4 regions of the Pseudoduganella sp. GW821-FHT11H04 genome follow, and region 3 is predicted to be linked to each of the others. Evidence: riboswitches for the same ligand, from Rfam matches in the RefSeq annotation. Region 3 holds a riboswitch; each other region holds the start of a gene.
What was found. Region 3 has a riboswitch for cobalamin ahead of AC1RTP_RS21480 (TonB-dependent receptor). Riboswitches for the same ligand answer to the same signal wherever they lie in the genome.
Positions count from the first base shown of each region.

Region 1: another riboswitch for cobalamin. It lies ahead of AC1RTP_RS28415 (TonB-dependent receptor domain-containing protein); the one in region 3 lies ahead of AC1RTP_RS21480 (TonB-dependent receptor).
Region 2: another riboswitch for cobalamin. It lies ahead of AC1RTP_RS24365 (TonB-dependent receptor); the one in region 3 lies ahead of AC1RTP_RS21480 (TonB-dependent receptor).
Region 4: another riboswitch for cobalamin. It lies ahead of AC1RTP_RS24440 (energy-coupling factor ABC transporter permease); the one in region 3 lies ahead of AC1RTP_RS21480 (TonB-dependent receptor).

Region 1 is NZ_JBXARE010000029.1:5,900-8,091, forward strand. It holds gene AC1RTP_RS28405 (adenosylcobinamide-GDP ribazoletransferase) at 1-356, shown strand, start outside; gene AC1RTP_RS28410 (histidine phosphatase family protein) at 347-886, shown strand; cobalamin riboswitch at 881-1,101, shown strand; gene AC1RTP_RS28415 (TonB-dependent receptor domain-containing protein) at 1,171-2,192, shown strand, end outside.
Region 2 is NZ_JBXARE010000016.1:1,547-3,738, forward strand. It holds gene AC1RTP_RS24365 (TonB-dependent receptor) at 1-1,045, opposite strand, end outside; cobalamin riboswitch at 1,132-1,361, opposite strand; gene bluB (5,6-dimethylbenzimidazole synthase) at 1,356-2,000, opposite strand; gene AC1RTP_RS24375 ((2Fe-2S) ferredoxin domain-containing protein) at 2,008-2,192, opposite strand, start outside.
Region 3 is NZ_JBXARE010000011.1:84,566-86,757, forward strand. It holds gene AC1RTP_RS21480 (TonB-dependent receptor) at 1-1,157, opposite strand, end outside; cobalamin riboswitch at 1,230-1,425, opposite strand; gene AC1RTP_RS21485 (M1 family metallopeptidase) at 1,514-2,192, shown strand, end outside.
Region 4 is NZ_JBXARE010000016.1:13,412-15,603, reverse strand. It holds gene AC1RTP_RS24450 (RpnC/YadD family protein) at 1-129, opposite strand, end outside; gene AC1RTP_RS24445 (DUF421 domain-containing protein) at 279-737, opposite strand; cobalamin riboswitch at 833-1,041, shown strand; gene AC1RTP_RS24440 (energy-coupling factor ABC transporter permease) at 1,167-1,847, shown strand; gene AC1RTP_RS24435 (energy-coupling factor ABC transporter substrate-binding protein) at 1,844-2,179, shown strand; gene cbiQ (cobalt ECF transporter T component CbiQ) at 2,169-2,192, shown strand, end outside.

The sequences.
Region 1 (2,192 bases), on a different contig from region 3:
GCGCGCTGCTGGCAGCGCACCCGCTCTCGCGCCTCATGGCCTGCTCGCTGATCTGGCGCATGGAATACGCACGCGCCGAAGGCAAGGCCAAGCCGCTGGCGCAGGAAATGGGCAGTGGTGAATTCCTCATCGCCGCCCTGACGGCCGCCCTGCCTGCCGCCGCCGTGGTGGCCGCAGGCTGGATTCCGGCCATCGCACTGGCGGCTGGCCTGGGCTGCATGCTGTTGGCGACATTCTGGCTTGCACGCAAATTCCAGCAGCGGCTGGGCGGCTATACCGGCGATTGCCTGGGCGCCGTGCAGCAGTTGACGGAAGCCGTGTTCTACATTGGCGCACTGGCCTGCGCGTGGAACTGATTCTCATCCGCCACCCGCAACCGGAAGTGGCGGCAGGCGTCTGCTACGGCAGCAGCGATATTCCCGCCCTGGCGACGGCGCTCGCCGACGGCCACGCAGCGCTGGCGACGCAAATTGCACCGGCGCTGGCCGCCGGAGCGCGGCTCTATTCAAGCCCTTTAAGGCGCTGCACCGCGCTAGCCTCCATGCTGGGCGATTTCACGACTGACGCCCGCCTGGTGGAAATGGATTTCGGCGCCTGGGAGCTTCGCCCCTGGTCCGACATTCCGCATGAAGAGGTAGACGCCTGGGCTGCCAACCTGCTGGACTACCGCCCCGGCGGCGGCGAAACCGTGCGCGAAGTTGCCGCCCGCGTGCAATCCTTCCTCGACCAATTGCAGCACGACGCCGTCATCGTCTGCCACGCCGGCACCATGCGCCTGATGGCCGCCATCGCCGCCGGCGAACCGCTGCAACAGGCCGCCGCAAAGCCAAACCAGATCAAGTACTGCGAAGCCCTTCGCTTGTCCTGGCCCGCCAAGTCCGTATAATGACGGGGTTTTGGTGCTCGCATTCGAATTCTCGAACGCAGTTAAACGGGAAACACGGCGCTGTTCATCACAGCCAACGTGTGCTGCCCCCGCAACGGTAAGCAAGTGCCGCCTTCAATGTGCGGCAGCGACCTCTTAGCCACTGTGCAAACGCATGGGAAGGCCAGGCCGCCAGACTTGCCAGCCCGGATACCGGCCAGACCAGGTGGGAACGCGCCCTGCGCCCGTTCCTGTTCATGCCGGCTTACGGGGACGTGGGCCGGCGGCTAGTTACGAAAGTTGTCATGATTTCTCCCGCCACCAGGCAAGCGGCCCTCGCGTCGCTGGCATTGGCCGTTGCCGCACCTGCCGTCCAGGCTCAAGCCGAGGCTCCCGCGCTGAATGCCGTTCTCGTCACCGCTACCCGTACGCCGCAAGCTGCGCGCGACATCATCAGCGATTCGCTAAGCATTGGCGCGGACGAAATCGTCCGCAGCGGCGCCGGATCCATTACCGAACTCCTGCAGCGCCAGCGCGGCATCGAAGTCACGCGCAACGGCGGCCCTGGCACCAATGCGGTCGTATTCCTGCGCGGCTCGAACGGCAACCAGGTGCTCGTTCTGGTCGATGGCGTGCGAATCGGCTCGGCCACCAGCGGCGCCGCCGCATGGAACGCAATCCCCATGGGCGCGATTGACCATATCGAAGTGGTGTACGGCCCATTAAGCACGCTTTACGGCGCCGACGCCATTGGCGGCGTAGTCCAGATCTTCACCAAAAAAGGCCAGGGCAGCCTGGCACTGGATGCCAGTCTGCTGGCCGGCAGCTACGGCATGCGTGCCGGCACTGCAGGCATCTCCGGCAGTGCCGGCGCCGTCAGCTACTCGCTCAGCGCGGGCCAAGAGCGCGCCGACGGCTTCTCCGCAACCCTGCCGGGCAGCGCCAGCTACAACAAGGACGACGACGGTTACGACCGCAAGCACGCTAACGGCCAATTGTCCTGGCAAATCGCGCCGGGCCACGGGCTGGGCGCAATGTTCCTGCATAGCGACCAGCAGTCTGATTTCGACAGCGGCGCCACCGTGCGCGCGTGGAGCACCCAAAAGCTGGACACCATCGCCCTGTACTCCCGCAATCGCATGAACCGCAACTGGCAAATGACGACGCAGGCGGCGCAATCGCGCGACAAATCCGGCAGCTTTACCTCCATCGCCAGCCAGATCAACACAAAGCAAACGCAATACAGCTGGCAGAACGACATCGCATTTGGCCCGGATACCCTGCAACTGCTGGCGGAACACCGCAAGGAAGAAGTGGAGTCCAATAC
Region 2 (2,192 bases), on a different contig from region 3:
CCTGCAGGCCGACCGCGTTTTCCATCGGCCGCCCGGCCAGTTCCCCAAACCAGGTATGGGTCACGTCGAAGCCCTTCATGACACGGCGCTCCGTCTGCAGCACCTGGTCACCATCGACAGGATCGTCGAGCAGGTAGGTAACGTTGTTGTACAGCGCCAGTTCGGCGCGCACGATATAGGCATGCGCCTCCGTCAAAGTGCCGTCGCCGCGCTTGCGCCATTCGCTCGAGAGGCTGTAGCGCGAAGTGCGCCCCCCGTCGTTCGGGTCGACCGCACCGAATCTATCCACCCGCCCATCCTGCACGGCGCGCAGGGGAATCTGGCTGGTCGCATGCCAACCCGACTTGTAGCCCATTGCCGTGACGCTGAAACGGTCGTCGCCGGCGCCCGAGCTGTAGCGCAGCAATCCGTTCGCCTTATGGAAGGCCTCAGGCAACTGCCACGGACCGTCGTTGTGCGCCAGTTCAAGGGCGTAGGTCAGGTTGCCTTTGCCAGCGCCCACGGAATCGGCCACCAGGCCGCGGCGATAGGCGTGTGCGCCCACGGTCAGCGAGGCAATGCCGTCATTCAGCTTCTCCGCGAGCCCCAGGTGCGCCGCACCGGCGGACGCAAAGTCGCCTTCGTCCGCGTAGTAAGGGCCCTTGCGGTAATGGATCTTGCCGACCACTTCAGGAATCAGGAAGTTCAGGTCCGTGTAGCCCTGGCCGTGGGCATGCGTACGCATATTGACCGGCATGCCGTCGACGAAAGTGGCGAAGTCGGTACCGTGGTCCAGGTTGAAGCCGCGCAGGAAATACTGGGCCGCCTTGCCGTCGCCGCTGTGCTGGGTGACGATCATGCCAGGTACGAATTCCAGGATTTCGCCCGGCCGCAATGCGGGGCGGCTGGCAATCAGCTTGGCCGTGATGGTGCCTTCGCTGGATGCGTCGGAACTGCCGACCGCGTTCTGATAATGGCCCGTGACGTGGACCGTGTTCGATGTTTCCTGCTCTTGTGCTTGTGCCTGCGCGGCAGCGCACAACGCCCCCGTGATCAGGGGGATCATTGCTTTTTTCATTTTGATTGATTGAATCGGTAATCCCGCCCACCTCCCCGTGAGCGCGACCGAACAGCGCGCGCAACGTTGCCGATGCACGCACCACCTGTCTGGCCGGTATCCGGGCTGGCAAGTCTGACCGGCTTGCCTTCCCATGCCTGCGGCACAGTGGCTTATCGAGTCGGCCTGTCGTCGAGCGACGACGCTTGCTTACCGTTGCGGGGGCAGCACACCCTGGCCTGCCGGCTGAAGCAGCGCGGCCATGTGTTTCCCGTTTAACTGCGCGCATGAACGCACGCGGGGCACCAAACGGTTGGGATTATACGTAGGGCCAGCGGTCCGTAGCAACAAGATCTTCCAGTTTGCCGCGCGTGGCCCAACCTTCCATTTCCAGCATTGGCTTTGGATAGAAGCCTGCGACATGGCCGAGGCAGATGACGGCGACCGGCTTGCCGCCTTCCGGTATGCCGAGCAAGGCAGCCAGCTTGTCCGGATCGAACAGCGAGACCCAGCCCATGCCCAGGCCCTCTGCTCGCGAAGCGAGCCACATGTTCTGGATGGCACAGGCTACCGATGCCAGGTCCATTTCGGGAATCGTGCGACGGCCGAAGACATGCTTTTCGCGCTGGTCCATCAAGGCTGCCACCAGCACTTCACCGCAATCGCGGATGCCTTCGACTTTCAGGCGCATGAATTCTTCGTTGCGTTCACCCAACGCCGAGGCGGTGGCCTGGCGCTCCTCTTCCACCAGGACGTGGATCTGCTGGCGCAGTTCCGCACTCTGGATGCGAATGAAGCGCCAGGGCTGCATCAGGCCAACACTGGGCGCCTGGTGCGCGGCGGCCAGCAGGCGTTTTAACAGGGCTTCATCGACCGGACCCGGTACGAAATGCCTTACGTCGCGCCGCTCGGCAATCGCACGATAGACGGCATCGATTTCTGCCGCATTAAAACTGCTTCTCAATTTGCTCTCACTGCTGGTGGAATACGAGTTCCTCGACCTTTTCGCCGTTGCACAGGTGCTTGTCGATGATCCGGTCCATATTGTCGGGGGTGACATTGTAGTACCAGGTGCCATCCGGCTGGACGCAGACGATCGGGCCGCCCTTGCAGGCGGCGAAGCAGCTTACCCGGCTGCGCTTCACACGCAAGTCGC
Region 3 (2,192 bases):
TTCTCGAACAGTTCGCGGCGTGCACCGGCGGACAGGCGGAATTGCTGCGGGCCGGCGAACTTCACTTCATCGCGCAGGTAGAAAGCTTTGCTGCGCTGGGTCGCGTCTGCGGCTGACCAGTCGCTGTGGGTTTCGCGGTTCCAGCGGCCGAAGTCGACGCCGGCTACCAGTTCGTTCAGCAGGCCATTGAACTGGCCCAGGTGGCGTACGCGCGGCGAGAACTGGGTCTGCTTGCTGTTGTAGACCGACTTGGAGCCGAAGTAAGTGGCTTCCGCGTCCTTGGTACGGTGCGACAGTTCGGCTGCGAAATCAAAGGCGCCGACTTTGTGCGACCAGGCCGCGGTGTAGCGGTCGGTGTCGACCTTGCCGAAATCTTCAGGGGTGAAGGTCTGGCGCGGATTGGCTTCGAACTGCTTTTCCGACAGGCTGCCCGGGAAACGGGTGTCCTGGCGCGCGATGTCGGCGCGCAGCGACAGGCGGCCGAAGGCGCCGTCGAATTGCAGGCCGCCGTTAAAGCGCGACTGCTTGAAATCGTTGTTGTCGCGGTAGTTGTCGGTGCGCAGGTGGCCGGCCGATGCGTCGATGGCGAAGCCGTCGAAGCCCTGCGCTACGCTGCCGCGCACTTCGCCGCTGTGGAACTGGCCCAGTTCCGTGAAGACGTTGCCGCTGCGCTTGCCCGCTTGCGGGCGCTTCGTGACGATATTGATTACGCCGCCGGTGGCGCCTTCGCCATACAGGACGCTGGCGCCGCCGCGCATGATGTCGATATGTTCCACCAGGTCGATCGGGATGGTGGACAGGGTGGCGCTGGTCAGCTCGTTCTCGCTCATGCGCACGCCGTCCAGCACGATCACCACGTTCTGGTCGCTGCTGCTGCCGAAGCCGCGCAGGTCCAGGCTGAAGTCGGCCGGGCTGCCTACCAGGCTGGTACGGCCGTACACGCCGCCGATCTTGCGGATCGCTTCATTGACGCTGGAGACGCCGGAGCGGCGAATGTCGGCCGCGCTGATGGTGCTGGCGCCGATCGGCGCCAGCGATGGGTCGCTGGCGAAGCGGGAACCGGAAATAACGACGGTATCGGATTGGGCTTGGGCCGGTGCGGCGAAGCACAGGGCTACAGCTGCGGCCAGGGCGCAGCGCGAGGAGATGAAGGTCATGATCAAACAGTAGAAAGAGTATCCGCCTGCGTCCCCGCAGCCGGAATCCACAGAAGTCGCACCCTGCGCGGGCGCGCTTCCACCTCCCTGGCCGGTATCCGGGCTAGCAAGTCTGACCGGGCCACCTTCCTGCATTGCAGTGGTTATCTGGCGCGGCCTGCCGTCGTCAATGACGGCGCTTGCGTACCGTTGCGGGGGCAGCACTATGCGTTTCCCGTTTAACTGCCCCCATGAACAGGGGGCGGGCACCAAGGCGCCGACATTATATACGCAGGCCACGGTGGACCATGAAAATCTTGGCAATTAACCGACACTCAGGCTATATTTTCGCGTTGCAAATTATTTAATGGAGACTTATGCGTATCGCACAAATTTTGGCCGCGGCCGCCCTACTCGGCGGCGTCGCGGTCCAAGCCTCGCTGTGGGCGGAAGGCGGCACTCCCGCCACCGTACCGGAAGCGGGTACCGGCATTCCACTGGCGCTGCCAAAAGCCGCTGCCGTGACCCAGCCGAGTGCCGCCAATGCCTGGGGCGGCATCCGCACCGGGAAGGAAGCCACGCTGTCCGACCGCGTGGTGGACTACAAGATCGAAGCCAGCCTGGACCCGGTCAAGCACACCGTGGACGGCAAGCAGCGACTGACCTGGCGCAACCGCAGCAACGAGCCTGTGCGCAGCGTGTACGTGCACCTGTACCTGAACGCTTTCCAGAATGCTGAAAGCACCTTCTTCACCGAGCAGCGCAAGGCCGGCTCGGGCTTCCGTTCCGGCGTCGACACCAAGGATGGCGACTGGGGCTATATGGAGCTGCGCAGCGTGCAGCAAGGCGGCGCCAGCGTGCCGTGGAAGTTCGTGCATCCGGACGGCGGCCCTGCCACCGACCAGACCGTGGTGCGCATGGACTTGCCGCAGGCGGTAGCGCCGGGCGCCAGCACCACGCTGGACATCAGCTTCTTCGACCAGTTGCCGCGCGTGGTCGCGCGCTCCGGCTACTTCGGCAGCTTCCACCTGGTGGCGCAATGGTTCCCGAAAATCG
Region 4 (2,192 bases), on a different contig from region 3:
TGCGTTGCTTGGCGCGGAGCTCCCATTTGCTGGCTGATGTAGTTCGGTGTCGAGGCTGGTAATTGGACATGCGAACTCCAGCCCGGCAGCAATGGCAGGGAAGCAAAGCAGCAAGAACTCCTCAAGCATGCAGTCCAGCGCGCACTTCCAGGCGCCGTCGAGCTGATCGGAGACATGGTTTTGGGAGTAGGATATGCACCTTTGAGTACACAAAGGCGTCGTAGTTCCCCGCTACGTCGGCACGGCTTTTGATCTGGATCAAAGGACGTGTCAAGTTCCTAGTGCTGAAGGATGGTGATCTTGCCGTCCGCCTCCAGGAAAGCATATTTCATCTTTTCCTTCGGGCAGTCTGCTTCGCGCAGCGCCTGTTCGAGGTCGCTCTCGGGGACGTGGTTGTGACGCAGCGCGTCGCGGAAGATCTTTCCGTCGCGCCCAAGAAGCACGGCGGTGCCTTCCACCAGGTCGGCGGCCCGCTTGCTGCGGGAAGTGACAAAGGCGACCGCCGCGTTCAAAGCCACCAGCGTCACGACGACAATCAAGCCGCCGGCCACCGAGTTGTCTCCGCCTGTCAAACCAGGCGAAACCGATTCACTCAGCAGCATCACAACCAGCAGGTCGAATGGCGTAAATTGTCCGATGGTGCGCTTGCCGCTCAGCCGCATCATGACCAGCAGCACGCAGTAGACCGCAGCGCCGCGCACGATGCATTCCCACCACGGGAGGTCGAGGTTGAACATCGTCAGCTCCTTTCAAGCCGGTTATACGACATTCCCGGCTGGCCCGGCCACACGCTTCCGTTCGTTAACCCGGCGTTGCCACGCCCAAGCGCTTTACTGTACTATTCGGCCTGGGTGCGCGCGTCCCGCCAGGGAAGCGCGTTAAACGGGAAACCGGTGAAACTGCAAATTGCAGCCATTCCGGTGCAGCCCCCGCTGCTGTAAGCCTGACGACTCCGGCAACGCGCCACTGCGGTAATACGCGGGAAGGCGCTGGAGAAGGATGAAGGCGAGCCAGAATACCGGCCCACATTTAACCAGCACTATTCTCCGGGGTGAAGGGAAGCCGCTGTCGACTGGCTTTCCGCGTTTTGCATCCCGGCTCCCGTCGACCGTCCTTTAATTCCCCCGTGATGGTGTCCCTATAGACCATTCGACGGGAGGTATCGAATGCACATCATGGAAGGCTTCCTGCCGCCGGCGCACGCCATCGGCTGGGCCGCCGCATCTGCACCATTCCTGGCCTGGGGCCTGCGCAGCATGAGGCGCGGCCTGCAAGCGCACCCTGAGCGGCGCATGCTGTTGGGCGTTGCCGCAGCATTTGCTTTCCTTCTGTCTGCGCTGAAGCTGCCTTCCGTGACCGGAAGCTGCTCGCACCCGACAGGCGTCGGCCTCGGTGCGCTCCTGTTCGGGCCCGCCGCGATGGTGCCGGTCGGTTTCGTGGTGCTGCTGTTCCAGGCGCTGCTGCTGGCCCACGGCGGCTTGACCACCCTAGGCGCAAATGTATTCTCGATGGCCATCGTCGGCCCCTTCGTCTCGTATGGCGTGTTCCGCGCTGTGGCCGCGATGGGCTTGTCGCGCACCGTGGCAGTCTTCCTGGCTGCCTGCCTTGGCGACCTGGCGACCTACGTCACCACCTCCGCGCAACTGGCCTGGGCCTTTCCTGATCCAATCGGCGGTTTTGGCGCTTCGTTCGCCAAGTTCGCCGGCATCTTCGCGCTCACGCAGCTGCCAATCGCCATCAGCGAAGGCCTCCTGACCGTGCTGGTAGTGAATGCTATGGCCCGCTTCAACGCGCATGAACTTCGCCTGCTGCCAGTCATGGCGATGGCCAAGGAGAAAACAGCATGAAGGCGCGCACCGCATTGATCTGGCTCGCCATCGTCATGTTGACGGTGCTGCCGCTGTGGTTCGCCGCCGTGCCATCTGCAGAGCCGGGTGGCACGGCGCCTGAAGCTTTCAGCGGCGCGGACGCGCGCGCCCAGCAAGCCATCACCACCATCGCGCCGAATTACAAGCCATGGTTCGCACCCCTGTTTGAACCGCCAAGCGGCGAAATCGCCTCCTTGCTGTTTGCTTTGCAAGCGGCCCTGGGTGCAGGCGTGATCGGTTTCTGGCTCGGTACGTCGGTGGCGCGCGAGGTTGCGCAAAAGTCTTCCCCTCAGGACGAACGTGCGGATTGACGCGGCAGCCTAT